Regions from separate parts of the Metabacillus sp. 84 genome, predicted to be linked through region 2. Evidence: riboswitches for the same ligand, from Rfam matches in the RefSeq annotation. Region 2 holds a riboswitch; each other region holds the start of a gene.
The links. A riboswitch is a leader RNA that binds a small molecule or an ion and turns the genes downstream of it on or off. The one in region 2 is predicted to bind S-adenosylmethionine.
Positions count from the first base shown of each region.

Region 1: another riboswitch for S-adenosylmethionine. It lies ahead of msrA (peptide-methionine (S)-S-oxide reductase MsrA); the one in region 2 lies ahead of ACQCV8_RS19045 (methionine biosynthesis PLP-dependent protein).
Region 3: another riboswitch for S-adenosylmethionine. It lies ahead of ACQCV8_RS18790 (Na+/H+ antiporter NhaC family protein); the one in region 2 lies ahead of ACQCV8_RS19045 (methionine biosynthesis PLP-dependent protein).
Region 4: another riboswitch for S-adenosylmethionine. It lies ahead of mtnK (S-methyl-5-thioribose kinase); the one in region 2 lies ahead of ACQCV8_RS19045 (methionine biosynthesis PLP-dependent protein).

Region 1 is NZ_JBNILN010000008.1:24,074-31,454, reverse strand. Features, by position in the region: gene ACQCV8_RS14155 (hypothetical protein) at 386-847, opposite strand; gene ACQCV8_RS14150 (organic hydroperoxide resistance protein) at 938-1,363, opposite strand; gene ACQCV8_RS14145 (MarR family winged helix-turn-helix transcriptional regulator) at 1,360-1,809, opposite strand; gene ACQCV8_RS14140 (FAD-dependent oxidoreductase) at 1,883-3,415, opposite strand; gene msrA (peptide-methionine (S)-S-oxide reductase MsrA) at 3,509-4,045, opposite strand; SAM riboswitch class I at 4,135-4,250, opposite strand; gene ACQCV8_RS14130 (thioredoxin family protein) at 4,375-4,692, opposite strand; gene ACQCV8_RS14125 (D-alanine--D-alanine ligase) at 4,890-5,981, shown strand; gene ACQCV8_RS14120 (UDP-N-acetylmuramoyl-tripeptide--D-alanyl-D-alanine ligase) at 6,079-7,381, shown strand, end outside.
Region 2 is NZ_JBNILN010000018.1:19,877-27,257, forward strand. Features, by position in the region: gene ACQCV8_RS19015 (ATP-dependent helicase) at 1-770, opposite strand, end outside; gene ACQCV8_RS19020 (hypothetical protein) at 923-1,171, shown strand; gene ACQCV8_RS19025 (DUF421 domain-containing protein) at 1,306-1,980, opposite strand; gene ACQCV8_RS19030 (GNAT family N-acetyltransferase) at 2,059-2,481, opposite strand; gene ACQCV8_RS19035 (YjcG family protein) at 2,481-2,999, opposite strand; gene ACQCV8_RS19040 (esterase family protein) at 3,030-3,752, opposite strand; SAM riboswitch class I at 3,939-4,060, shown strand; gene ACQCV8_RS19045 (methionine biosynthesis PLP-dependent protein) at 4,147-5,271, shown strand; gene metC (cystathionine beta-lyase) at 5,279-6,445, shown strand; gene ACQCV8_RS19055 (DUF3953 domain-containing protein) at 6,545-6,766, opposite strand; gene ACQCV8_RS19060 (hypothetical protein) at 6,807-7,037, opposite strand; gene ACQCV8_RS19065 (hypothetical protein) at 7,178-7,381, opposite strand, start outside.
Region 3 is NZ_JBNILN010000017.1:36,374-43,754, reverse strand. Features, by position in the region: gene ACQCV8_RS18805 (divergent PAP2 family protein) at 1-123, shown strand, start outside; gene ACQCV8_RS18800 (DUF3889 domain-containing protein) at 252-581, shown strand; gene ACQCV8_RS18795 (GNAT family N-acetyltransferase) at 642-1,310, shown strand; SAM riboswitch class I at 1,507-1,611, shown strand; gene ACQCV8_RS18790 (Na+/H+ antiporter NhaC family protein) at 1,699-3,042, shown strand; gene ACQCV8_RS18785 (acyltransferase) at 3,491-4,603, shown strand; gene ACQCV8_RS18780 (hypothetical protein) at 4,682-4,951, opposite strand; gene ACQCV8_RS18775 (GerAB/ArcD/ProY family transporter) at 4,923-6,038, opposite strand; gene ACQCV8_RS18770 (Ger(x)C family spore germination protein) at 6,051-7,226, opposite strand; gene ACQCV8_RS18765 (spore germination protein) at 7,223-7,381, opposite strand, start outside.
Region 4 is NZ_JBNILN010000006.1:86,724-94,104, forward strand. Features, by position in the region: gene ACQCV8_RS12585 (PAS domain S-box protein) at 1-1,807, shown strand, start outside; gene ACQCV8_RS12590 (methylated-DNA--[protein]-cysteine S-methyltransferase) at 1,808-2,290, shown strand; gene ACQCV8_RS12595 (metalloregulator ArsR/SmtB family transcription factor) at 2,660-3,241, shown strand; gene mtnA (S-methyl-5-thioribose-1-phosphate isomerase) at 3,400-4,464, opposite strand; gene mtnK (S-methyl-5-thioribose kinase) at 4,482-5,672, opposite strand; SAM riboswitch class I at 5,769-5,931, opposite strand; gene ACQCV8_RS12610 (carbon-nitrogen family hydrolase) at 6,132-6,935, opposite strand; gene ACQCV8_RS12615 (pyridoxal phosphate-dependent aminotransferase) at 7,037-7,381, shown strand, end outside.

The sequences.
Region 1 (7,381 bases), on a different contig from region 2:
TCCAATCCATTGTCCGGCAAGGTTTTAGAAGGAGCAGTCTCCGTCCCGCTCTGCGTTAAAGCAGCAGGGGCCAGGCACCGTGCCTGGCCCCACTTTCGCTGCCGTACTAAAGCTCCGGCACCTGATCCGCAGAGGCTTGAAGTACAAGGGCTGACAGCATCAAGTCTCTGTCCCCCGTTCCTTTACAGTGGAAAAGCTCCGGCACCGCCGCGCCTGGTTAACTTATATTTTAACCTCCTGACCTCCGACCCTCACTCTGCTAAAGCACTAAACCTCCGTCCCCAGTTTGTAAGACGCCTTGCAGCCCAATGGATCACAAGGTTTCCTCTCCGTCCCCGAAAAGACAAAAAAAGGGGTCGGAGCACGCCTCCGTCCCCAATTATGTCTACCAGTTTTGCTCTGACCCCTTAGCGTCAAAACCGCTGGGAGAGTAAGTGTGAGAAGGTTCTGCCTCCGCCCCCTGGTGCTTTACCGTAACAGGGGACGGAGGCACAGCTCCAATCAAGGCCGCATCCCCAATCGCAACCGCAGCCCCAATCAAGGCCGCATCCCCAATCGCAACCACAGCCCCAATCAAGGCCGCATCCCCAATCGCAACCACAGCTCCAATCAAGGCCGCATCCCCAATCGCAACCGCAGCCCCAATCAAGGCCACACCCCCAGTCGGATGCACAGTTCCAATCAAGGCCGCATCCCCAGTCGGAGGCACAGCCCCAATCAAAGCCGCATCCCCAATCGCACCCACAGCCCCAATCAAAGCCGCATCCCCAATCGCAACCGCAGCCCCAATCAAGGCCGCATCCCCAGTCGGAGGCACAGCCCCAATCAAAGCCACAGCCCCAATCAAAGCCACACCCCCAGCCAACCCCAAACCCCAGCAACAGCAAAAAAGCTGAACCCGTTCAGAGGGTTCAGCTTTTGCATGGCAATCTGCTGATTATTCAGCTTTGCCGGATAAATTTACATCAATGTTGCCGCGGGTAGCTTTAGAGTATGGGCAAACCTGGTGAGCAGCTTCAATTAGCTCCTGTGCGGTTGCATCGTCCACACCTTTGACGATTGCTTCCAATTCAACCTCTAGTTTAAATCCGCCGTCTGCTTCATCTTTGCCGATGGAAACGTTAGCTGTAACCTTTGTGCCTTCCGTTTTGATTTTCTTTTGACGGATGACGAGGTTTAGGGCGCTGTCGAAGCAGGCAGAATATCCGGCTGCGAAAAGCTGCTCAGGGTTTGTGCCTTCTCCGCCTTGGCCTCCGAGGCCTTTTGGCATTGAGACAGGGAAATCAAGCTGTCCGTCTGAAGATTGGATTCGTCCTTCGCGTCCGCCTGTTGCCGTTGCAGTTGCCGTATAAAGTGCATTCATAATTCGTTTCCTCCTTGTTTTAGATGAATCGTCAGGTTTTTTAAGGTTTTCAGAAGTAGCTGATATTCCTCAACAGATAGTCCAAGTTTCGGGGCTACCTCATCCGGGATGCAGGCTGCTTCTGTTTTTAGACTTTCCCCTTTCGCCGTCAAACTAATCGTCACTTTGCGCTCGTCCTCTTTTGCCCTGGTTCTTGCTACAAGTCCGGCTGCTTCCAGCCGTTTAAGCATGGGGGTCAGAGTACCGGAGTCGAGCATAAGGTGCCCGCCGATTTCTTTAACCGTCAGGCTTGGATGTTCCCATAAAACCAGCATGACCAGGTATTGCGGAAAGGTTAGGTTGAGAGGTTCTAGGATCGGTCTGTAAAGGCTTGAAATTTCCTTTGAGCTGGCATACAGAGCAAAGCACAATTGGTTTTCAAGCTTGAGTTTTTGGCTGTTCTCCATGATCATGGTCTTCCTTCGTTAAATAAGTTGTGCACAATCGAATTGTATCCGATTTAGATAGAAAGCACAATTATTATGCTTCGTCCATCTGCAATTTTTTAAGAGGCTTGTCTGCGGGGCCCTCCATGACTTCTCCGTCAGTGGAAAAGCGTGAGCCGTGGCATGGACAATCCCAGGACCTGTCCCCGCGGTTCCATTCAACCTCGCAGCCTAAGTGGGTGCAGGTTGAGTCCACCAGATGCAGGCAGCCTTGCTGATCCTTGTAGGCGGCGGCTTTTTGGCCTTTATAGGAGACGAGGGCGCCTTCATCATTGCGCAGTTCTTCGATTTTTTTTCGTGAACCAAAGTCCAGCTTTCCTCCAATTAAGTGTCCGGCTACATTGGCATTTTGGACAAGAAATGTTTTGATGCTTGGGTCTGCAATGAATCGGGAAGGGCAGAACACCTCCTGATAAGGATTCTCTCTCTCGAGCACCATATCCCTCATCATCATGGCAGCGGCCGTGCCGTTTGTCATTCCCCATTTGCGGTAGCCTGATGCAGCCAGAACGGACGGCTTCCCTTTTGTCACCGGACCGACATAAGGAATTTTATCCAGGGTAATTAAATCCTGTGCAGACCACTTATACACAGCTTCTTTTAGCCCTAAATGGACTTTTCCAAACAGCTCAAGGGCTTCGTAATGTTTTTGCGTATCGAATCCCTGGCCGGTTTTATGGCTATCCCCGCCAATGAGAATGAGATCCTCACCGTCCATTGGAGTTGAGCGGATTGAGCGGGTCGGATTGTCCGCACTTAAATACATTCCGCCCGGATAAGGCTTCCTTGTTTTAACGCCCAGGACATAGGATCTTTCCGCATACATTCGTGCGAAATAAAAGCCGTTTCCATCAAAAAAAGGAAAATGGGAGCAGGAAAGAGCGTGCTTGGCCTTGACTTCGAAGCCGTCCCTCGTTCTGACCTTTGCTCCTCCCTCAAAAACCTCCGCATCTACGGCAACTGTATTTTCGTAGATTTCCACTCCCATCTTTTGCAGCTCACCTGTCATGTGGCCTAAATAGGAAAGAGGGTGGAACTGGGCCTGATTTTTTATCAGAATGGCATTTTTAATAGGCAGGTCAAAAGGGATTGAGTCTGCCATCCCGCAATCGATTCCGAGTTTGACGTAGGCTTTGTATTCTTTTTCAAGCTTCGTGGCATTTTTGCTCTCTGCTGTATAAATATAGGCATCCTGGTTTGAAAAATCACAGGAAACACCTGCTGCATAATCTCTCATAAACTCGAGCGCCTCATGGTTCGCAGCAAAGTATTTTTTTGCTTTTTCTTCCCCGATTTGCTGAATCAGCTCATCATAGATCAGGTCATGCTGGGTGGTGATTTTGGCTGTTGTATGGCCGGTTGTTCCGTTCAGCAGCCCATCGGCTTCAAGCAGGACGACGTTAACTCCTTCTTTGGCAAGTAAGTAGGCAGCTGTGATTCCGGTGATGCCGCCTCCGACAACAACTGCATCCGTATCGAGATTTTTATCAAGCTTTGGAAAGGAGGGAAGCCCGGCTGATTCTCTCCAAAAAGGTTCAGGGGATGAAGGGATTGATTTAGTAGACAAGGGAAAGCCTCCTTCGATATGTACTCTAAGATAATTTTTCCAACATCAAGAAAATCATGTACCAAAATAAAAAGAGTGCGGATTTCCGCACTCTTAACGATTTTTCCAATTCTGATTGATAAAAGCCTCGCGTCCGGATTCCTCACGCTCCTGCTTGTATTTTTCAGGGTTTTTTTTGTAAAAGCCCTGATGATGCTCTTCAGCCGGATAGAAGGCACTTGCTTCCTTGATTGGGGTTACGATCGGTTCTTTAAATTTTCCGCTTTCAGCCAGGAGCTGTTTTGAAGCTTCGGCAGCCTGGCGCTGTTCTTCCGTATGATAGAAAATAATGGCCCGGTAAGATTCCCCGCGGTCGATAAATTGGCCCTCATCATCCGTAGGGTCAATTTGCTGCCAGTAGAGCTCAAGCAGTTTTTCGTATGGGAAAACCTCTGGATTGTACCGGATTTGAACGGCTTCGGCGTGCCCTGATGTTCCGGATTTTACTTGCTCGTATGATGGGTTATCGATGTGCCCGCCTGTGTATCCGGAAACGATCCCGTGAATTCCGGGAAGTTCATCAAATGGTTTTACCATGCACCAAAAGCAGCCTCCCGCAAATGTTGCCGTTTCAATTTGAATGGCAGTCATGTCTTTTCCTCCTTTGATTTAAGAAACTGTAAAAACCCCTCTTCCTGAGCAGAAGAGGGGGGAATAATCTGAAAAGCAGACCGGCTCTTCTCTCATCTGCCGGGCAAAAAGCATATGCCCGCAGGAATTAGCACGGTTTCACATTTGCCGTGATCCGCTGCCGAGGCTTCGCAGGGCCATGTCCCTCCGCCTCTCTCGATAAGAGTGAATGAAATTAAAACGAGCATAAAACTGATTGAAAGGAAAGTCAAGGATTCTTACTCGTGCTGCCCAACCCGCGCAAAAGGTTGTTTGATCGGAAAGCAAAAAACACAAGCCGGAGCTTGTGCTTAAAGTTTTTCTGTAAGAAATTCACGAACCTGATCAGGTGTTTTGGCATTGGCGCTGTGCAAGTGACCGAGCTTTTCGCCGTTTTTGAAAATAAGAATGCTTGGAATTCCCATAACCTGATATTTTTCAGCTATTTCAGGGAACTCATCCTTATTGATCTCGAACCATTGAAAGTCCTTATATTCTTCAAGAATTTCATCAATGAAAAAGTTCATTCGCGTGCAATCGGGACACCAGTCAGCGAAGAATTTAACGAGAACTTCCTTATCAGATGAAATGAGCTTTTCGAATTGTTCGGTTGATGTAATTTTTTCCATATGCATAATCCCTCCTGCCCCTATTTTAATACAAACTGCAGAAATAAACGACATTTTGATTTCGCACAAAAGTTTACAGATGTTCGAATGCTATAAAAGAATTGCAGGGCCAAAGATAACAAACAGGCTGGAAAATGATAAAATAGGAAGAGTGATGAAAAAAACGTGTACGTGAAAGATTGAGGGGGAAATAAAACATGAAAATTAAACTCGGGCTTGTATACGGTGGAAAATCCGCAGAACATCAAGTCTCATTGCAAACAGCACTTGCTGTTATTAAAGCGCTGGATCTCAAGCAATTTGATATACATCCTATTTATATTACAGAAAAGGGAGAATGGATCCGCGGTGCACAGCTGTATGAGCCGGCATCCAGTGTATCTGCCCTGAAGCTTGGCGATTCTGAAGGGAAGGCGATTATGCCGTCTGCTCTGAATGCAGAGCTGTTTCCGTCTGCATCTGCTGACCAGGAGGAGAAGCCGTTTGATGTCATTTTTCCGCTTCTTCATGGACCTAATGGGGAAGATGGAACGATCCAGGGCATGCTTGAACTGATGAACCTTCCGTACGTTGGAAACGGAGTGCTTGCTTCAGCGGCGGGCATGGATAAAGTCGTTATGAAAAATCTATTTGCCCAGGCTGGTCTTGCGCAAGCCGATTATGTATGGCTGATCCGCAGCGAATGGAAAAAAGATCCGGAAACTGTTTATGCGAAGGTTGAAAACAACCTCGGCTACCCATGCTTTGTAAAACCCGCTAATCTTGGCTCAAGCGTTGGAATCAGCAAATGCAAAAACCGTGAAGAGCTGGAAGCGGCTTTTGAGGAAGCTTTCTCCTATGACCGTAAAATTATCATTGAAGAAGGAATCATTGGACGCGAAATTGAAGTAGGGGTAATCGGAAATGATGAACCGCAATGTTCCGTAACAGGAGAAATCGCTCCTAAAAAGGAATTCTACGATTATAAAGCGAAATACGTTGACGGTGACACCGATATGATGATTCCGGCTAAAGTGACGGACAGTGAATACGAGATGATTGAAAAAATGGCCGTTGCAGCCTTTAAAGCGATCGATGGCTCAGGTCTTGTGCGTGCCGACTTCTTTTTGACTGAGGATGGCAGAGCTTTAATAAATGAGGTTAATACGATGCCGGGCTTCACCCCGTTCAGCATGTTCCCGCTGCTTTGGAAGCACACGGGTCTTGAATACCCTCAGCTTATAGAAAAACTCGTTTCCCTGGCCATTGAACGGCATGAAGAGAAACAGCAGATTAAGCATACATTTTAATCATTGAGCGGCTGGCTGCCCGCTGCCTATTGAGTCTGCTTCAGGAGGTTCATTGAGGCAGAGGGAAGCCGGCCTCTTTCTGAAGGGAGATAACCGTATGATACAAAGAACATTAAAAGATATTCAAAGGATGGCGGGCGGAGAAGGCCTGTCTGATTCTTTTGAAGAAAAATCCGTAAACGGTGTTTCGACCGATTCGCGGAGCATCCTCCCCGGCTCGCTGTTTGTACCGATTACAGGGGAAAACTTTAACGGCCACCGCTTTGCCGGCAAGGCTCTCAGTGAAGGTGCAGAAGCTGTCCTTTGGGATAGGAACGAGCCGAATCCGCCTGAAAATGCCCCTGTGATTTTTGTGGACGATACGCTCGTAGCACTCCAGACATTGGCTAAATCCTACAAAGAACAGCTTAACGTCAAGATAGCCGGAGTAACGGGGAGCAATGGAAAAACGACCACCAAGGATCTGCTCGCCTCTGCACTTTCTTCAGCGTATAAAGTACATAAAACTAAAGGGAATTTTAACAACCATATCGGACTTCCTCTCACCCTGCTTTCCATGCCGGAGGATACGGAAGTGGCCGTGCTGGAGATGGGGATGAGCTCCCGGGGCGAAATTGAGTTTTTATCAAATCTTGCCTGCCCGGATGCAGCCATAATCACCAATATCGGAGAATCCCACATGATGGAACTTGGTTCCAGAGAAGGCATTGCAGAAGCAAAGCTTGAAATAGTTTCCGGCTTAAAGGAGGATGGAATTCTTTTTTATTTTGGAGATGAACCTTTGCTTCAGGAAAGAGTGCCTTTAATGGAGATAAAAACCGTCACCTTCGGAGATAAGGCCACCAACAGCTTATATCCGGCAGACATCGTTCAGTCAGATGAAGGTGTGGCGTTTACCGCACAGCCCGGGGGAGAACGGTTTATGATTCCGGTTCTGGGAAAGCATAACGTATGGAATGCGCTTGCCGCGATTGCGGCCGCCCGTCATTTGGGGGTTAGTGATTCGGATATCAAAAGCGGATTAAGCAAGCTTGCCATGACTTCTATGAGACTTGAGCTGACTAAATGTGCTAAAGGCTGGACCGTCATCAATGATGCATACAATGCAAGCCCCACCTCGATGAAGGCTGCGATTACGTTAACAGAAGATCTTGAGGGATATGCACGTAAAATCCTGATTCTTGGGGATATGCTTGAGCTGGGTGAAAATGAGGCTGAATTTCATCTGGAAACAGGCGAACATATCACCAAAGGCAAAATCGACCGTGTGTTCACCTATGGAGTCCTCGGCGAAAAGATAGCAGAGGGAGCGGCAAGGAAATTATCTGCTGGAGAGGTAGAAAGCTTTACAGATAAGTCGGATCTGATTGCTGCCGTAAAACGATTTGCCCGGCCAGGTG
Region 2 (7,381 bases):
TCATCAAGCTTCAGCTCTCGGCCGGCTTGCTTGACGTATTGCTCGCGCTGCCATTCCTTTAAAAGATGTTTAGAATCCCAGCGGCTCCTGTCGTGGTGAGTAAGAATACGGTAAAAGATGCCATGGAAGGTCCCTGTCACCATGCGGTTCACCTGCTGAGGCGAAAGACCATACAGCGAGGACATCCGCTCTTTCATTTCCTTCGCGGCCTTCACAGTAAATGTGATCAGCATAATAGAGGCCGGGTCGGCTCCTTTCTCCTGGATTAAATAAGCAGCCCTTGAGGTCAAAACCCTGGTCTTCCCGCTGCCGGCTCCTGCCAGTACGAGGGTAGAGGCTGCTTCAGAAGTGACCGCTGCATGCTGTGCCTGATTAAGCGTAACGTCATCAAAAAGCGTAATAAGCGGATCTTCCTTTTGAGTGAACGGAGCAATCAATCCTGGAAAATCAGGGTTTCTCCAAACCGTGGAAGCATCTGAATCGGATACCGGCTTGTTCTTAGGCATCCGAAACCCTCCAGATGACGTTTCCTGGTGATCTGGTTTTAGAGGTTTCGAAGGAATATATGCGTTTACACAGGCCTCTGAACCGGATTGATCTGTATGGATGAATTCAGGAGGAGAAGAGATCCTGAACTGCAGGATAACCGGACGTCCGCAAACAGGGCATGTCAGGAGACCGGCTTTACTTAAGTTATAAAGCTTTTGAAAATCCTCTCTGGGATACGAAGGGAGTTCTATCAATCTATCAGAAAATTTCGCAAAAAACATTTGGTTTCCTCCCATAAAATCACTTTAGGGCACGTATATTATATGTAAAATAGACAACAACCATCTTAACAGATGGCTAAAAAAAGAAAAAGGTAATGAAGGCGTTTTTTATTAAAATATTGGGGTATGTTTATATAAAGGAGAGTGGGAGAATGAGCTGGGTCGCGCCTATTCAAAATGATCAGTACATACAGTATGCCAATCGCTCTGTGCCTGTAAAAAATGATTATGCTGCACTTAACCGTGTTCAAAAAATCCATCTTCAACGCGATAAAATGGAGGAAGAACGCAAGTTTGAGGAAAACCGGTTTTCAAGATTATTTGAACGCGCCAAACGGTCTTCTGAACGGACATTGCCTTCTGAACCCGGAAAAGGACTTTCATTTGATATCAGGATATAAACAGCTTCAGGTTAATAAAAGCTTCAGTTATGCTGACCGGTTAATATTTCGGCAGCAGAACCGCCTGATCATTGCCATATGAGGGGGAGACTGCTCTGAGCGCCAGGAGCAGTCTGTATAGACCGGATAAGGTCTTATTTTTTTTGGACAAACAGCCCATCTCCTTTGCGCCATTCAGCATAAAGGACATGCTTATAGGAGTGAATGTGCTGAACAGATAATTCTGTAGCAAGCCATTCTTCGGTAAGGCCTGCTTCTGCTAAATTATCCCGCTGAACAGACCCATCCAATATCAGGCTGTAAGGAAGAACAGGCTCAGTCCCATCCATGGAAAAGTCCGAACGGACCGGCATTTCATATTGATGTTTTTTTAAAATGCTTACACTGCCATCCGTTTCAAGAATGGCAAATTCAATCTCTCTCATAGAAAAAGTGCCTTTTGACCGGATCAAATGCTGCAGCTGATTTAAGTCAAGCTTCTCTTTCTTTAACTGATCCTTCAATATGTTTCCGTTCCGTATTACAATGGTTGGACTTCCTTCCATGAGAATCCGGGCTTTGTTGGACTTTTGGGTAAACCACTCTATTATGAAGATCAAAATTCCCCAAATGGCAATGGCAAAGAGGATATCTGCTATCCCGATATCTTCGTCATAAACGGCATTGCCCACCAATTCCCCGAGGACGAGAGCAGAAATAAAATCAAAGGTAGTAATTTGTGTGATCTGTGTTTTCCCAAGGAGCCTTGACATGACAAACAATCCGAAAAATCCCACAACCAGTTCAACTGCTATTTTAAACATATCCATGACAATCACCCTTAGTAGCTTGCACAGCTAACCGGACTTTCACTCAAATAAAAACCGGCAGCGGATTTCCGCTGTCGGTTATGTACGTTTTTTAATCATCGTTACATGTGGAATGCCGGCATCCATGAATGTACCTGAGCGTATTTCATAGCCGAGTCTTTCATAAAATGGTACCGCCTGGGTCTGCGCATTCAGCTTAAATTTTTCAATATTAGGCGCTGCGACGGTTTCAAGCTCTTTCATGATTATTTTACCGGCACCTCTCCCGCGATGGGAGGGAAGGATGCAGATGCGCTCAAGTTTCCCATAGCCATCCAACTCCCTTATTCTTCCGGTTCCGACTGGCTGGCTTTCATCGTAAAGCACTACATGAACAGCTGCTTCCTCATGCTCGTCTACTTCTTCTTCTGCCGGCACTTTTTGCTCTTCTACAAATACCTTCATGCGGATAGAAAAGGCATCCTGCATTTCTTTTTCTGTCTGAACGACTTTAGCGTGCATCAAAGATCTCCTTTTTCAAGGATAAACGTCTCGTATACCGTCCAGGCTCCGTTTTCAAGCTGATAAAGAAGATGGAAGCGGTCAATCATTTCAATATGATGATTCTCCTGCATTTTAAGCTGTCCAAGTACATCTGCCATTTCTGCATCCGATAGTTTTTGGCCAATGGTGATATGAGGAACAAATGAATATTCGGGCTCCTCTTCCAAAGCACCGGTATAAAGCTCATTATGAAGGGCTATCAGATTGTCATTCGGTTCCGCTTTTAAGTAAATAACATTATTAACGGGAGAAAAGGAGCTGATTTTTTGAACTTCCAGCTGAACAGGGCTGAATTTTTTAGCGATAGCCCGAAGTTCTTTGGAAATTTCTTTTATATTCTCATCCGATGCTTCAAACGGAGTGCGCAGGGTCAAATGCGGCGGAATGAGCGCATAATGAGGGTCATAGCGTTTTCGGTAAGAATTCGCCAGATCTTGAAGTTTTTTTGCCGGGAATAAGACAATTCCGTATTTCATTCAGGTTCCCTCCATTAGTTGAATAGTAAATTAGAACATGGCCTTCAGCGCATCAGGAAGCAAAGGCTGCCAATGAGTCCATGTGTGGTCTCCATCAAATTCTTCATATGTGTAAGGAAATCCTTTTTTTTCGATCGCTTTTTGCAATTCACGATTCGGTTCGATAAAATTCTGCACCTCTCCGGCAGTGGTTTTTACTTCAGTTTCTCTTATGCCGACCTGATGGTAAATCGTCATTTCCGGTCCTGATGTAAAGGACGAAACGGCCTCAAGCACCTGTGCATCAACATAAGGAGACTGCATAATGATTTTGCCAAAAATGCTCGGATAATCGAGAGCTGTCATGAATCCGATCGTAGCTGCAAGCGAATCACCGATCAGGGCACGGCCCTGACCCACCTGATAGGTCGGAAATTCCCGGTCCAGAAAGGGAACCAGTTCATGAGCGAGAAAACGCTTGTAGGCAGCAAACTTCGCCCCTTCAGGATGGTATTTCTCTCTCCGGTCCTTAACGTTTTTATAAGGAATTCCCACGATAATTAAATTTTCAGCGTTTCCGGTTTCCAGAAGTGATTCATATTGGCGGGCAATCCGCCCAAGCCTGAAGTAATCCTGACCGTCCTGGGCAATCAGGACGCTGTATTTATAGAGCGGTGAAAAGCTTTTGGGCAGGTAGGTGAGTACTGTCAGCTCTTCATCTAATGCCTCTGAAAAAAAAGAAGATTCTTTAACGATTCCAGTTTGCTTCTCCACTTGTAAGTCCTCCAGATGAATGTAATACAAGCTAAAAATTCACTTTTGAATTCGCTTCCACTTATTTTATCACGATTCTGGAAAAAATGCTGTTTTCAAAAGAGCAGAAAAGAATGAATGAAAAGCTTGAAAAAATCATAGATATACGGTAAGGTTATAAAAAATTCATATATTTCCGACGATTTATTCTTATCCAGAGAGGTGGAGGGACTGGCCCTGCGAAACCTCAGCAACCGGTAGACACGCGAACGTGACTGCGTACCAAGGTGCTAAATCCAGCAAGCAACTCGGAGCTTGGGAGATAAGAGGAAGAAATGTTTAAGCGACAAGCCTTCTTCTTATTTCAGGAGAAGGCTTTTTTGTATTCTTTTATTAAAAGAAATGAGGGGATAATATGACAAAACATACAGAAACGATCCTGGCTCAAATAGGCAACCGCAGTGAACAGGCGACAGGCGCCGTCAATCCTCCGATTTACTTAACGACAGCCTATCGCCATGCAGGAATTGGAGAGTCGACGGGCTTTGATTACATACGGACGGGCAACCCGACGAGAGCAATCGCTGAGCATGCTGTTGCGGAGCTTGAAGGAGCAGATCAGGGCTTTGCTTTCAGCTCCGGGATGGGGGCGATTCAGACGATTATGGCTTTGTTTAAAACAGGTGATGATTTAATCGTTTCGTCGGACATCTATGGCGGAACGTACCGGCTTTTTGAGCAGGAATGGCGCAAATATGGATTAACGTTTCAATATGATTCATTTACAAACCTGGAGCATACTGAAGCGAGAATCCTCCCAAATACAAAAGCGATTTTTCTAGAAACGCCAACGAATCCGCTTATGCAGGAAGCGGATATAGCAGCGGTCGCACAAATGGCAAAAAAGCATGGACTGCTGCTGATTGTCGATAACACTTTTTATACACCGGTCATCCAGCAGCCGCTGAAAAGCGGAGCAGATATTGTCATTCACAGCGCAACCAAGTACTTGGGAGGGCATAACGACCTGCTCGCCGGAATTGTGGCAGCGAAAGGCGAAGAGCTCTGCAGGGAGCTTGCGTCCCACCATAATGCAATCGGAGCCGTTTTATCCCCTTTTGATTCCTGGCTCCTGATCAGGGGGTTGAAAACGCTGGCATTAAGAATGAGGCAGCACGAGCTCAATGCTGCAGAAGTGGCGAAATTTTTAGAGGAAAGCCCAGAGGTAACGGATGTCCTTTATCCGGGAAGAGGGGGCATGCTTTCCTTTCGAATCGCTAAAGAGGAGTGGATCAACCCCTTTTTGAAAAATTTGAACATCATCACGTTTGCAGAGAGTCTTGGCGGGGTTGAAAGTTTGATGACGTATCCGGCTACCCAGACGCATATGGATATACCAGAAGAAATACGTACGGCAAACGGTGTCTGTAACCGGCTTCTGCGCTTCTCGGTGGGAATAGAGCACGCAGAAGATATCAAAGCGGATTTGAAGCAGGCATTCGAGGCTGTTAAGGAGGCGGAAAAAATTGAGCAATACTGATTGGTCAATGCAAACGAAGCTGCTGCACAACAGCCATAAAACAGATAAGGAAACGGGAGGAGTCAGCGTTCCCGTTCACCTGTCCTCCACTTTTCATCAGACTGATTTTGATCAGTTCGGGAAATATGATTATGCACGTTCAGGCAACCCGACAAGGGAAGTGCTCGAGAGGGCAATTGCTGATTTGGAAGGCGGTGCAAGAGGATTTGCTTTTTCCTCCGGAATGAGTGCGATCTCGACTGCCTTTCTTTTATTATCAAAAGGGGATCATGTTCTGGTGACTGAAGATGTATACGGAGGCACGTACCGGATGGTAACGGAGGTCCTGAGCAGATTTGGCATTGAATATACATTCGTGGACATGACGGATCTTCACAACGTTGCATCCAAAATCCGTCCAAATACAAAAGTGATCTATTTGGAAACCCCTTCTAATCCGCTTTTAAAAATTACAGATATCCAAGGGATGGTAAAACTTGCAAAAGCGAATGGGTGTCTTACTTTCCTGGACAATACGTTTTTAACCCCTGCACTGCAGCGTCCTCTTCAATTGGGGGTAGACGTTGTCCTTCACAGCGCAACAAAGTTTTTAGCCGGGCACAGTGATGTAGTAGCCGGACTTGCCGCAGTCAAAGATGAAGAATTGGGAAATCAGCTTTACAAGCTGCAGAATTCATTCGGGGCAATTTTAGGTGCACAGGATTCCTGGCTGGTGCTAAGAGGGCTCAAAACCCTTCATGTCAGGCTAAAACAGTCAACCGAATCCGCCCATAAGCTTGCTGCGTTTCTTTCTAAGCACCCTGCAGTAGAGGAAGTATATTATCCAGGCTTATCCTATCATCCGGGCTGGTCGGTGCAGCGTTATCAGGCAGAAGGGCCGGGAGCGGTGCTATCGTTCAAGTTATCGGATGAGGACGCGGTTAGAAAGCTCGTTCATCATGTGCAGCTCCCGGTGTTTGCAGTGAGTCTCGGAGCGGTGGAAACCATCCTCTCCTACCCGGCTAAGATGTCTCATGCGGCTATGCCCAGAGAAGAACGCTATGCAAGAGGAATTACAGACGGCCTGCTGAGAGTCAGTGTAGGCCTGGAAAAAGCAGAGGATTTAATCATGGACTTTAAGGCAGCCCTTGACCAGCTTCCAAAGACGAAGCCGCTGCAGTATGCAAGGTTATAAGTGAGGTTTTTAAGCATCAAATTCAGAAGGGTCTGCTGTAAAAACAATAGCTTGAGAGGGAGGGGATTGGCATAAAGTCGATCCCCTAACTGCTCAGGATCAAAAATAACTGGCTTGGACCAACACCCCAAAAACAAAGAGTGATACGGCAAAAAGCACAACGGCCATTGGGATCCTTTTGCTTTTGTACTCTCTAAGTCCCATCACAATTAAAAGCAGACCCATTAGGAGCATGGAAAGATCCAAAAGGGCAAAATCATCAGATAAGAAAATATATACACTTAGAACCAGGATAAGGAGCGACAGGAGCACCTGGAACATTTTTAATATAGCGGTTCAATCCCTTCTTTTTTTGATGAAATTATCCGATATACACTTGAAACGATGAAAGGATGATAAAGGCAGAAGCACAGAGCTGGATATACCCCAATACTTTTTTCTCCTGATTGATGTCTTCGAATGCCCTTGTAAGGAGAAAGGCTCCCAAAGAGAAAATCATCATCCCTTGAAAAGCAAAATTCTGCGATAGAAGATTATACGCAGCAAGCAGGAGTGTCAGAGCAAAGAAAAACCACTTAAGGATACTGAACACGATTTTATCCCTCCATATTTTTCTAAATTATAGCATGTGAGGGCTTTCCTGCTTAAAGATCCGTTAGCTGGAAGAGGATTTGAAGTCAAAAAAAGTGCCGTTTCTTTTATGAGAAATCGGCACTTTGTGAAGTTTGCACGTTATCGTGATGCTTTTGGGGGCTGGCATACATCGCACTTACGCTGGTTGTTGTTCTTGAATTTGGTAAAGGTTTTTTCAAATTGGCTGCCGCATGCACATTGGAATAGCAGCTTTTGAGAGAAACCATGATATTCCGCAGTCAGAAGCTTGCTTTCAGAATTTTTCCTTACAAATTCGCTGATTGTGCCAATCGTCCATCGTTT
Region 3 (7,381 bases), on a different contig from region 2:
GGCCATGTGAAACAGAAGGAAGAGCTGAATGAACTTTTGGGACATCAGCCGGAAGAGGTGGCCTATGGAGCACTTCTCGGGATTGTAATTGGACTGATTAGTGCAAAAACGGACTCTGATTAAAAATTGGCTAATTCAGTTAGATCAGACCTGGAAGGATCAAATTGAAATTGGATAAAAAAGGCGTGCCGGGTGCACGTCTTTTTTTTACGCCTTTGCGTAACCCTAAAAGAAAAAAGGATGTGTCTATTATGAAAAAATGGTTGTCTGTTTTGTTTGCCGCACTGATGCTGTCTGCCGGTGCTGAACCTCAGGAAGTTTATGCAAGGGAACATCAGCAGGAGCCTGCTTATGCTAAATGGTCGCGCATTGCCATTCAGGAGGCAAAAAAGAAATACCCGGACGCTAAGCTCCTGGATTATTTATATATAGGACGTGAAGATTCAGGAAGGACCGCCAAAGAGAAATTCAAACTATGGGTGCGCAGGGACAGCCGGGAGTTTGGATTATTCGTCACCGTGGAGTTCGAGAAAGACACACAGAAAGTAAAAGCGGTCACATTCACTGAATCCGACCGGTAAACACAGGTTTTCCCTCCTGCTGATCGCGGTATAAATAAGTAACTATGGGGGGGAAAGCAAATGTATAAAAAAGAATTTTACGTTTTTGATGATCAAGGTCCGAAGTCTGCTGTTATCCGCAACTATCATGAGTCTGACTTTGATGGATTGATCCGGATTCAGAGGGAGAGCTTTCCTCCTCCTTTTCCAAGCGAGCTCCTGTGGAGCAAAGAGCAGCTTCAAAGCCACATCCGCTTGTTTCAGGAAGGAGCTCTATGCATTGAAGTGGATGGAGTGCTCGCAGGATCCCTGACGAGCCTTTTAGTTGATTATGACGAGAAAGGTCCGGACCATACGTGGGATGATATGACGGACCGGGGTTATATCGGCAGCCATGTTTCAGAGGGCAGAACGCTGTATGTTGTGGATATAGGGGTAAGACCTCAATACCGGAAGGCAGGGCTTGGGAGCTGGCTTATGTTTTCTGCCTATGAATTGGTTGTACATAAAAAGCTTGATCGTTTGCTCGGAGGCGGAAGAATGCCGGGCTACTATAAAAAGTCAGATGAACTGAAACCTGAAGAGTATTTAGAGGGTGTTGTAAACGGGGAGTTAAAGGATCCGGTCCTTACCTTTTTGCTCAGGTGCGGCCGCACCCCTTTGAAGGTCATGGGGAACTATTTAGAGGATGAAGAATCATGCCATTATGCTGCATTGATGGAATGGAAGAATCCTTTTGCTGGAAAGTAAATAGCAATTATTGCTGTTTTCTATTCATCTTTTTTAACATATATCCTTGCTGTTGCTGCAGCAGGCTTGGTAAGGCTTTCATGAATGACAGCATGTAAATATTTTTTTAAGAAAATAAAATTATGGTTTGACATTTTTTTGTGCAGCCCTTAAGGTAGTAAAAGATTGTTTATGAAATGCCCATAAATTTACGAACTTCTTATCACGAGAGGCGGAGGGACTGGCCCTGCGATGCCTCGGCAGCGGACTTTTTTAAGAGTGCTGTGCCAAATCCAGCAAGCAAATGCTTGAAAGATGAGAAGAGTGTCCTGATTATTGTGTATTAAGGCCTCTTCTTAAGGATAAGAAGGGGTCTTTTTTATGAACAGAATTGATGCGAGGTGGGAAAATGAACGTGAATCGTGAAGTAAAAGCAAATCCGCTGGCGCTGCTGCCGCTGCTGATTTTTATCGCCCTTTTTATTACGGCAGGTGTGATCACCGGGGACTTTTATAAACTGCCGATGGTTGTATCCATTTTGGTCGCAGTAGCCGCAGCGCTGTTTATGAATAGAAAAGAAACGCTGAATTCGAAGGTTGAGCGCTTTGCAAAGGGTGCCGGCCATCCGGATATTATGATTATGGTCTTTATTTACATCCTGGCAGGTGCTTTTTCGGAATCGGCCAAAGCTATGGGAGCAGTTGAATCGACAGTAAACCTGGCTCTGACCTACTTTCCACAGAGCTTTCTTGTAGCAGGATTGTTCATTATTGCAGCGTTTGTTTCCCTTTCAATGGGAACATCAATGGGGACGATCGCAGCTCTTGGCCCTATAGCAGCAGGAATCAGCGGGGAAACTGAAATCCCTGTAGCACTTGCTGTGGCTGCCGTTATCGGAGGAGCAATGTTCGGAGATAATCTCTCCTTCATATCCGACACTACGATTGCGGCGGTCAGAACCCAGAAGACAGAAATGCTGGATAAGTTCAAAACGAATTTCTTTATTGTTTTGCCGGCAGCAGTCGTCACAGCGATCATTTTGATTGTGATCTCTGCAGGAATGGATTCCACAGTGGAAACGAAGGAATTCAATTTCATTAAAATGCTCCCATACCTTGGAGTATTGATTGGAGCTCTGGCAGGACTGAACGTTGTTGCCGTGCTTGGGGGGGGAATAGTATTGACCGCGATCATCGGACTCTCCGATGGCAGCTTCAATATCCTTTCTTTTTCCCAATCGCTAATGGACGGAGTATCAGGAATGGCTGAACTTATTATCCTCTCTGTTTTGATTGGCGGAATGGTTGAGCTGATCAAGCACAATGGAGGAATTCAGTTTATTCTAAATGCCATGACGAAAAATATCCGATCAAAAAGAGGCGCAGAACTTGGAATTGCCGGTCTGGTGGGTGCAACAAATCTATCAACGGCAAATAATACCATTTCTATCATTACTGCAGGCCCGCTTGCCAAAAACATTGCGGATCAGTACGGGATTGATAACAGAAAATCTGCAAGTATTCTCGATATCTTTTCGTGCAGCGTACAGGGGCTGATTCCTTATGGGGCTCAGATGCTTGCGGGGGCTCAGCTTGTTAAAGCCTCACCGCTCAGCATCATCCCGTACACGTTCTACCCGATGCTGACACTTGTTTGCGGACTTCTGGCTATTGCGTTTGGCTTTCCGAAGCTGAAGCCTAAATCAAATAAGCAGGATTCCGATGCAGCTGATGTAAGAGAAAATTACAGTTGATTTTTCAGGGGCGATACGAGGCAGGAGTATCGCCCATTTTTTTGACAAAAATCAATTTGTGATGCAAAATAGGCTCGGGGACGAGAGGGAAAGTCAGGATGGAGAGCCTATAGAAATTTTTCAGCCAGTCATGGGTACCTTGTTCCGGACGACAGGTTTCGACAAAATGCGTGATTTTTTGTAAATATCTGTTCCTATAAAAATTTTTGATGATTTTTATCGCTGGAACAATTAATGACTAACACATCATTTTTAGTTTTTAAAAAAAGCTGATGACTTTGTGCTCATGCTTAATCAGGGATTGGTTGCGCTTACAGCCCCATCACTCCATCTTAAGACCTCTATGGGGTTCCCGTACGAAAGCATGCTTTTCAAATTTGTCTTACACACATAGACAGATATCGTTTAGAATGGGAAAGTACTAACTCAGTAAAGGAGCGATATGAGAATGTCAACTGAGGCTATTAAGAAAAGCGGCAAAGCTTATTTATTTGAAATCCATTTCCTTCGTGCCCTCGCTTGCCTGGGGGTGCTGGCAGTGCATGTATCTGCTACCTACTACGGCATGAATGGAGAAAAGTTTGATGCGTTTTCCCACTTTTTAAATCAGGTAGGACGATTTGGAACACCTATATTTGCAGTAATCAGCGGATTTTTGCTGTTTTTACAGGTGCGTAATAAAGGATTTCAATTTGGAAAATATATTAAGTCAAGATTTGCAAAGGTTATCATTCCGTTTATTTTATGGAGTGTAGCCTACCGCTATATGATGTATTTGTACACAGGCAAGGGCATTGCAGATCCAGCTACAGAAATCATTACGTTTTTGGAAGGCGAGTCCTTTTACCATCTCTATTTCATCTCTATTGTATTACAGTTTTATTTAATCTTTCCGCTGCTGGCAAAGCTTTTTAACTCTCAATCCTTGATAATTGTTTTTGCATTCGTATCTCTTATTATCAGTTATAACCTTTATGGAATACAGCCTCCGTTCGACGGGGCGCTTGGAGAGTTTATCGCAAGCAAAGCGTTTATGCCTGTCTGGATTTTCTACTTTGCTTTCGGAGGATTAATGGCCTATTACTGGGAAGGCATCCGCGATTTCGCAGTTAAAAGACCGATTACAATGCTGCTCGTTACAATTGCCGTTACTATTGGATGCGTCATTGAGTACAAAACAGTCGGCTACGTTTCAAACCGCAGATTAACCAATCTGGTAAACATCCCGCTGCTGTGTGTGTCCATTGTGGGCATGTACCCGCTGCTTTCAAAGTTTGCAGCAGTGCGGCAGCCGCTTGTACTCCTTGGGAAGTATTCAATGGGAATTTATTTGATTCATCCAATGATCCTGTATCTGCTTGCAAGACATCTGCCTGAACAGTACTGGAGCTTCGCTTATGTAGCACCAATGTTTATCGTTGTCACGGTCCTGTGTGCAGCAGCGATTAGACTTATTACGTTCCTGCCGCTTTCCACTTATCTTCTGCCTGTACCGAAGATTAAAAAATCAGGTTCCGGTAAGCACTCGAAAGCGCAAGATGGCGTAAAACAGCCAGCCTAAAAAAAGGATAAATCCTTAAGAAAAAGCTCAGTGCATTAAGCACTGGGCTTTTTCTCCGCTGTATTCGGCGGTCAATCTTCAAGATTTCTTTTTGTCCGACTTTACCGAGGTCACATAAAGATAGATGATAATGAGAATGAGGAAAATGGACATTGAGAAAAGATCGTTCATGGAGGACGTTTTCAACTCATGCGTAAACGTTTTCATGATCATGTTCCACGAATAGCCCTGATACAAATCAATACAGGCAATCCCGATAAAAAGGACGATTATGATCGTAAGTGAATAGGCTATCGTTTTCATTTCTGTTAATGCTCTTTTAAATTTCTTTATAATGGTCAACTGCATCACCTTTTTTCCTTTTTTTCAGCCAAAGAACGAAAAGCAGGACAGCTGGAATGATCATCTGAAAGGGAACGTGGAGAAAAAATGGAACAAAATTGAGACCTTCCTGGAAATGTTCATATTGAGTGTTGGCAACAGAGAGTGAGGCAAAGGTGATTCCGATTCCATAAATCAGGGCGGGAGGCACCGGGTTATTTGTGCCGGTTAACTCGACCGTACTTCTAAGTGCGGCATAGAAAAACATAAACACTTTCACAAAACCCACGATAATCATTAAAATGACAACGATGGAGTCTAGCCTCTGGATAAAGTCTGAAATGTTGATGAGAGAGACCGTGGCAAGAATCGGAAAGACAAAGTTTTTCGTCATTTCTGCTCCGAGGATGGAAACATGAAGCAGGGCAGTTGTGCACAGGACCAGTGTGGCCAAAAAAATTGAGGTCAGTGTTGTTTTGATCAGCTTCGCGCCTTCTTGAACAAGAGGATAAAACATCGTAAATACAATCATTTCCCCAAATGGGAAGGTCATGACTGTTGGAAACACCGTTTTTAAAAGAGGAAGCGGTCCATCCTGAAGTACGGGAAGCAGCTCGTTTACATCCACAATTCTGGAAATGACTTCAAAAGAGACAACAACTAAAAATGGGATTGTAATAGCAAAAAACAGGGGCTTTGAAACACCTGCAATCACTTGGACCCGTTTGATTGCAAAATACATGACTGCCAGCATCATAAAGCTGCTGATCACGATTAAAAACGTTTCATCATAGGCTGTAATGATAAGCAGCTCCCCAAAATCCCTCAGCACCCGGGTACAGATATAGAGAAAATAAAGAATGTAAAGGGAAGAAACGGCGATTCCAGCTTTTTTCCCGAGAAGCATGATCAGTATTCCGATAATTGTTTTTCGTCCTGAAAGCCTGGATAAATAAATATAGACAAGGAGATTCGGAATGCTGGCGGCAAACCCGATCAGCATGGCCAGCCATGCATCCTTCATAGCTTCTTTAGCGGGATCAAGAAGGATGGCACTGCCGATTTCAAATATAAAAATTAAATAAAACAGCTGCCTTGATGAAATTTTCCCCATAAGAATCCCTCTTTACATATGACTTTCGACTACTCCGCCCCTAAGCAATTCGGTTGACACCTGAACGCGAACTTCCGCATCTTCATACAGCTGTTTCCAACGATCTTTAACCTCCTTCCATTTCTTCGGTTCACGCTGGGCAAACTTCATTCCGAAGCCGAAAATATCTGATTGTTTATCCTGAGATGCTTGAACTGCCCGAAAGATACCATCTTTAAGCTCGGCTGTCATCAGATTCTCCAGCTTTCTGATCATTTTTTCCGTGAGCTGTTTTTCCTTCATGCACCCCAGGGAATAAAGCTCGCTTCTTGTGAAGATTTTTATATCAATATAAACTTTTCCTGCCTTTTCGCTTACCTTCAAATTTGATTTTGAATAGGGAAGCTCATACGATATATGTTCTCCATCGCAGGCTACATTAATAAATGTCCGGCGTGCCTGATTCTTAAGAATGAGCATCGCTTTTGTTTCTTCTGGACCAATCCAGTATTTCAGCTTTGAATCTTTTCCAAAAATAGCCGTATACCCGACGGCTGTAGAAAATGGTTCGCTTTGTTCAAGATTTTCCTGCTTTTTGAATACTTCTGGGTCTCCGCGGTTATAAATGCCTGGCATGACGGCATCCGAACCCTCAAAGCCGGTCATTTTCGCCCAGTCTACAATATTGACTTTCGTAACGGTTCCGTAGTTTTCAAGGTTGTTTTCCACTTTCCCTTGAGCGGATAAGGCAGGAACCTTCGTTAAAGGAGGAAGGGCGGATAGCACTTCAAGAGCGGTCTGGCCTTTGGCCGTAAAAAGCAGCAAGCTGCTCCGGATATCCGATCCGCGTTCCATATGTTCAATGATTTCATTTATTCCCCGTTTTGCGAGCTCTTCTCCTATGACGACGACAGACAAATGACTGTAAAAGGTTCTTCTGGATATTTTGGATACCGCCTCCTGAAAGGCTTCATTTACGGACGCTCCTTCACCGACCATGTTGATGACCGGGACAGCTTTTCCGCCGGGGGACATTCCCGCTCCGGTTGAAATTTCACTTGGGTCTACAAGCTGCAGGGTAACCTGGTATCCTTGATCTGCTGTATCTACCCCGATTCCGATAACAATCGAAAGATCGTTTAATTCCTGCTGGGTACCGCATGAGGCTAAAATGGGAAGCATGCAGAGAAGAATCATCCACTTTATCACGTTTTGCTGCCTCCCTTGCCGGCCTGCATTCCTTTTGACATATAAGGTGTTCCAAGCGTGGTTATCTGGTAAAGATGACCGGCAAACATAATAGCTGCCAGCATCAGTCCGTAATAGCCCAGGAAGTAAGTTACGAACATCAGGATGAATCGAAC
Region 4 (7,381 bases), on a different contig from region 2:
CATGAGGGATATTTCTTCAAAGAAAATACTGGAAAGAGAAAGAACCATCAATGAGCAAATGTTTCAGGATCTTTTTCACCGGGCACTGGATGGAATTGTGATCTACGATCAATATGGCAGGCTCGTAGATGCAAACACCTCCTTTTGCGAGAGCTTCGAACTGCAGAAAAACCAGCTTTCCTCCTATAAGCTGAAGGATTTCATTGATAAGGAAAGTCAAGGGGAAATGGATCAAACCTGGTCACTTCTTTCTAAATCAGGAAAAGCGAAAGGCGACCTGCCAGTCAGGCTGAAAAGCGGCCTAAGAAAAATCTTCGAGTTTACAACTACGGCGAATATCCTCAATGGCTATTATATGTCGATCATGAGGGACATTACAGAGAAACGGGAAATGGAAGCCCAGCTTTATGAAAGCGAAGTCCGCTTCCGGGAAATTTTTGAAAACGCTATGGATGCCATCATCATATGGGATAAAAAGGGGAAAATCCAAAAAGCGAACAGATGGGCGACACGTATTTTCGAACTTCCGATGGAAGGGCTGCTGAAAAGCTCAATTACAGACTTTATTGATCAGGGAGACCCGCGTTATCATGATGCTTTTGATGAATATTTAAATACAGGATCCATCCGCCAGGAACTTAATTTCCATATGCCGAACGGACAGTACAAACAGCTGGAATTCACTTCTAAAGCCAATATTTTTAAAGGCCAGCATATTACCATTTTACGAAATGTAAGCGACAGGAACCGCATGGAGAAAGAATTGCGGCAAAGCGAGGAAAAATTCCGTAAAATTTTTAATGGAGCTATGGAGGGAATCATCCTTTTTGACAGCCATTTTTCCATCATGGCTGCCAATCCAGTATCAGCCAAAATTTTTGAGATGAATCATGAGGCAATTGAGAAATGCAACCTGTATACGTTATTGTTTCCAAATCAGACTAAAGCTCCTTCCGATTTTTTTGCTGAGCTTCAAAAAGAAGAGGAGGGCACAAATGAAATCTGCCTGCAATCCAAACAAGGGCATACAAAAATCCTTGATTTTTCATTAAAGCTGAATTTAAATGAAAATATGCATTTGGCCATATTCAGGGATGTAACTGAAAGAAAGGAACTCGAAGAGCGGCTTAGAAAATCAGATACGTTAAATGTTGTCGGGGAGCTTGCAGCAGGAATTGCCCATGAAATCCGAAATCCGATGACAGCGCTGAAAGGATTCATCCAGCTTTTGGAAAGCGGTGTGAAAGAGGACTTTGGCATGTATTTTCATGTGATAAAATCCGAACTGGACCGAATTGAAAGCATCATTACCGAGTTTCTAGTGCTGGCTAAACCGCAGGCTGTGCATTTTGAACAAAACAGCATTGTGAAAATTATGAAGGAGACAATGGAACTTTTAAACGCACAAGCCATTTTTTCCAATGTTCAGCTGGAGCTGACAGCAGAAGGCGAGATCCCATCCATATTCTGCGAGCCCAATCAAATGAAGCAGGTCTTTATTAATATTTTAAAAAATGCGATTGAAGTGATGCCAAACGGTGGAAAGGTACGGACTAAGCTGAAAATGCCGGACCCCGATCACTTAATCATATCCATTGAGGATGAAGGGAACGGAATTCCTGAAGACAAGCTAAGAAAATTAGGAGAGCCATTTTACACAACAAAAGACCGCGGGACAGGTCTTGGTCTTATGGTAAGCTTTAAGATAATCGAGGAACACCGGGGCAAGGTAGAAGTGGAAAGTTATGTAGGAAAAGGTACTACCTTTTATATTACTCTTCCTGCAGGAAAAAAAGAGGTGGAATAAGTGATAGGATTCGCTCAGGTTTATACATCTATAGGAAAGATAACGATTGTATCGGACGGGACTGATATTTTGGAGGTTTTGCTTCCAGGCTCTGATTTATCCCGTTTGCCATGTGAAGAGGCTGATTTTCCTGTGTTAGAGAAAGCTAAAACCCAGATGAAAGAATATTTTGAAGGCCGGCGGACTGAATTTGATCTGCCATTTAAATCCGAAGGGACTCCCTTTCAAATGCGTGTGTGGGAAGCATTAAAATTGATTCCATACGGAAGTTCCCTAAGCTATTCCCAAATTGCTGAAAAAGCTGGAAGCCCAAAAGCAGTTCGCGCCGTCGGACAGGCCAATAAGAACAATAAACTCCCGATTATCGTCCCGTGTCACCGGGTAATAGGAAAAAATAAATCTCTCACCGGTTATGCAGGGTCGAAAACAGACTTAAAAGCTGCGTTACTGGAGCTCGAAAAAACAGAATACAAAAAGGCATAATACAAAACACCGGATGACTAATCCGGTGTTTTGTATTGGAATGCTGGTTACCGGCTGCCAATTCCCGTTTTACCCGTGCATTGGCGCTTTGATTCACGCTGCCGGAAACTTGTCACAAATATGGAGCCGTGACATAGTATTTAACAAGGGTAAAAAAGTTTCCTGAGCGCAAGAAGGGGGAGGGATTACTGTGATCATCCGGCCGGCAAGAAATGTGAAAATTGCAGCCTGTGCAGCGCTGTTTAATAAGTGCAGCCTCATCTCAAAAGAACAGGCTCAAGCCATTATAAAGCTTCAGAAATAATTGACAATAGAATACAAATAAGACTATTATCTAATTAGATATATATCTAATTATGAGGTGCATACATGCAATTAAACCGCTTAGTCCAATTTCATAAAGCAATGGGAGATGCAACAAGGCTAAAAATCATTGCCATCCTGGCAAACGGGCCTAAACACGGCCAGGCATTAGCAGGGATTCTCGGACTCACTCCGCCGACCATCACCCACCATCTTTCCAAACTGAAAGAAGTCAATCTGGTCCGTCAAGAAAGAGAAAAAAACACCATTTATTACTTTCTTCAAAGCAAGGTTATTGAAAATTATGCAAACGATATTGGAAAACTTATCAATGCTGAGGAGGAAAACAAAGTGAAGCAGCTAACGGGGGATCAGTTGAAAATTGTGCAAAATTATTTAACTAGTGAGGGGAAGTTAAAAACCATTCCATCCCAGCGCAAACGAAAGCTTATGGTTCTCTGCTATATTGCGAAAGATTTTGAAGCTGGGAAGAAGTATACAGAAAAAGAAGTGAATGAAGCGATCACCAAATATCATGAAGATTATGCCACCCTCCGGCGGGAAATGATTGTCAATGCAATCATGTACCGTGAAAACAGCATTTATGAGCTCAATCCAAAGGAGCTATGGGCAAAGATTGAAGAATGAACACTCAAATCTTTTATTGGGAGGATCCCCAGCTGCAAAGCTGATCCGGCTGAACAGCGTTCAGACATGCAAACCTGAGGATACATAAAAGCCGGCATCCTCAGTTTTTTCAGCTCTGATTGTTCCTCAGCATGCCCGTTCGAACGGATTCCCGGATTTCATACAGATGGTTCGGGTAAAAAAAGCTCTTCGATTTTAACGCTGTAATTTCCTCTCATGACCCCTTTTTCTGTCACTATGCCTGTTATCAGCTCTGCAGGAGTTACGTCGAAGGCAGGATTGAAGACCTGGACGCCGTCTGGGGATACTTGGGTTCCTGCTATATGAGTAATTTCCTTAGCGTCGCGTTCCTCAATTGGGATTTGTTCTCCGACTTCCATGTTTAAATCAAAAGTAGAGAGTGGGGCAGCAATATAAAACGGGATGCTGAAGGCATTTGCTAAAATAGCAAGATTGTATGTTCCAATTTTATTAGCGGTATCACCGTTTTTCGCAATGCGGTCTGCTCCTGTAATGATGGCGCTGATCTTCTTGTTTTTAATGGTAAAGGCAGCCATGCTGTCTGTAATCAAAGTAACATCGACCCCTGCCTGCATAAGCTCCCATGCAGTGAGTCTTGATCCCTGAAGCACCGGCCGGGTTTCACATGCAAACACTTGAAGCGGGAAATTTTGCTCCTTTGCCAAGTAGAAGGGAGCAAGCGCTGTTCCGTATCTGGCAGTCGCTATTGAACCTGCATTGCAGATGGTCAGGATCCGGTCGTTTTTAGAAAAGAGCTTTAACGCATGCTCTCCTATTTGTCTGCAGGTTTCTTCATCCTCTGCCTGAATTTGAATGGCTTCATGTATAAGATTGGTTTTTGCTTCATTCACTGATTGAACATTGCCGCATGATTTCAGAAGACGGTTAAGAGCCCAGGACAGATTTACGGCCGTTGGCCTCGACCCAGCTAAATATTCCTGCTCTTTTTTTAGCCGTTTCAGGAATAAACCAATTTCTGTTTCACTGTAGCGGGATGCAGAAAGGGCAAGCCCGAATGCTGCTGTTATTCCGATTGCCGGGGCGCCTCTCACTTTCAGACTTTGTATAGCCTCCCAAACGTCTTTTATGTTGTTCAGGCGAATGTATTCGGCTGCGGCCGGCAGTTTTTGCTGATCAAGCAAGGAAATATAAGTATCCTTCCATTCAACTGAACGGGGTACGATGAAAGATGGCTGAAGCATGTTTATAGTCCTCCTAATCAGGGGGCAATAGCATGACGGAAAAACCGTTTGAGCTGCCCTGGTTCCGTAAGATTGCGCCGCTGCTTGATCAATTTTTTCCCAAGCTCCAGCGACTGAATTTTCACTTCTATTCTCCGGCTGTGCGGCTGGATGCCATCGAGGTCGGCCACATGGGCGAGGCCGATTGTCCTTCTGATCACCTCACAGCCCGCAAAGCCGATTGTATCCTCAAATATCTGCGCCAATGTATGTTCAAGATAACCTTCCACTTCAGAGTAGCAGTCCAGACTGCTGTTTTTCCAAGCTTCTTTAAACACATAAGCAAATGTGTTCCATGCTGTTTCGATCGCATGAAACAGAAACTCCTGTTTATCCGGTTCACGGGATAGGGCATTAAGCAGGAGATTTCCAATAAACTGTCCTGGATCAAAGCCGATCGGGCCGAAGAACGCAAATTCAGGATCAATGACTTTCGTTTCTGTTTCTCCTGCAAAAATGCTTCCTGTGTGGAGGTCTCCATGCACTAAGGCATCCGCCTGCGTTAAAAATTTCTTTTTAAGCTTGGCAGCTTCCAGTTTTAAATGGGTGTCTGCCCAGATCTCTTCCGCCGCTTTCCGGAGCTCCGGTTCAAAGTCATTTGAATCATGATCGAAGAATGGATCGGTGAACACAAAGTCCTCTGTAATTTTACAAAGGTCAGGATTCGTAAATTGTTTAACAAGCTGTTTTTTCACATGAGGCTCAAGGGCGAAATCGCTCGTATAAAAGAGCGTCCTGGCCATAAATTCTCCAATGTGCTGAGCGAGATGCGGGAGCTGTTTTCCTTCGATCAATGCCTGCCTGGCAATTTGTAAGTGTGACAGGTCTTCCATTACGGTTACAGCTAGGGGCTGGTCGGTGTAATAGACCTCCGGGACAAGCCCTGGTGCAAGCTCTGCATGCTTAACGAGGGCGCTGCTTTCAATGCGTGCCCGGTCAAGGGTAAGCGGCCATGATTCACCGATTACCTTTGCGTATGGAAGAGCCTGCTTAACAATCACCCCTTTGCCTGATTTTGGATCATGTACTCTGAAAACAAGGTTCAAATTCCCATCGCCAATTTCCCTGCAGTGAAGAATCGTGTCTGGAACGAGGCCCAGCCTGACCGCGAGTGCCGCAGCGGCGGCTTCCGTTAACGGTTCATAAAATGCTGAATGTGGTATACCCAATTTTTTCGCCTCCTGAAAAGCCGTTTTTTAGATAAGTGCAAATACAAAAAGCCTCTTTCGTTTTGAGAAAGAGGCTTGAAGAGGCTGTCTCCGCACCTCTTATCTCCCAGAAAGCATAAAGCTTCTGACGGATTTAGCACCGTGCCTTTTGGAGCGTCTTGCTCCGGCGCTTCTTGCTGCGCCCCATTTCGCAATGGAATTACGGTCGGTTGCTGTTGGGGTCAACGGGCCAATTCCCTCTCCCAACTCTCGATAAGAGTATATGTGTTAGATTTTTTTGAATGTTTTAATTGTTTTGCAATCAATCATTGATGAAAATCTTACCAGCTCCACAATAAGTCTGTCAATCTTTTTTTAGTATGTTTTAAAGGCCCGGCATCAGAAAGAATCTGATAAAACCATTCATAAGCTTCAGGCTGAGTGATTTAACCCTTATATATAAAAAATTAAATAGGGAGGTCAGCTTTTAAAGAACGATTGGTACAATTCAGGCCGGCGGTCCTGAAATACGGGAATCTGTCTTCTAATTTCAGCAATTTCTGCGAAATCCAATTCAGCGCGGAGTGTTTCTGCTCCTTGCCCCGCCTCGGCCAAAACTGATCCCCATGGATCAATGATTATAGAATGTCCGGCAAATTTATTTTTGGGGTCGGACCCGCATCTGTTGCAGGCAACGACAAAGGCCTGATTCTCAATGGCTCTTGCTATGAGGAGCGCCCGCCAGTGGTTAAGGCGGAGGAGGGGCCATTCAGCGGCGACGAACAATACTTCTGCTCCATGGGCTGCATGATCCCGCATCCATTCAGGGAAGCGGATATCGTAGCATATAAAGCCTGCGCATTGGATTCCATCCAGAGAAAAAAGTCCGCTGCTTTTGCCGCCTGTCAAATAATGGTGTTCATCCATCAGTTTAAATAAATGAATTTTGCTGTATTCATGTACCAGCTCTCCGCTCCTGCTGAAAATGAGCATTGTATTTGTTATCTCTTTACCGGACTTTTTGGCAATGGACCCTGCCACCAGGTGGACATGGTGCTCTCTAGCCAAGGCCGAAAGAAAAGCCTTCGAGTCCCTTCCTTCCGGGTCCGCAATCTCATCCAGTCTTGTCAAATCGTATCCAGTGTTCCATAATTCGGGTAATACAAGAATGTCCGGCGGATTGACTTTAACGGCTTCCCTGATCGCAGCTGCCGCTCTTTTTTTATTTTCTTCCGGATTGCCGAATGCGATATCAAATTGGATGCACGCAATTGACTGTTTCACTTTGACCCCCGCTTTCAATCAGAATTTTCTTTACTTTTCTGTATTAACACTATATGATTTGTGACTATCATTTCAAGAATTTTTCGAGAAGGTGGAATAGAATGACATATTTTGAACCATCCCGCTTACTAAGACGGCTTCCTGAGCAATTTTTCGCTGCCTTGTCTTTAAAAGCAGCTGAAAAGATTAAAGAGGGCTGTGACATCATCAATCTGGGCCAGGGAAACCCGGATCAGCCTGCACCTGCACATATCGTTAAGGCGCTTCAAAAAGCTGCAGAAGAACCGGCCAATCACAAATATTCCCCTTTCAGAGGTAAACAGTCTTTTAGAGCAGCTGCTTCAACCTTTTACAAGAGAGAATATGGGGTTGAATTAGATCCGGAGACGGAGATAGCCATCCTGTTTGGTGGGAAAGCCGGGCTTGTTGAGCTTCCACAATGTTTA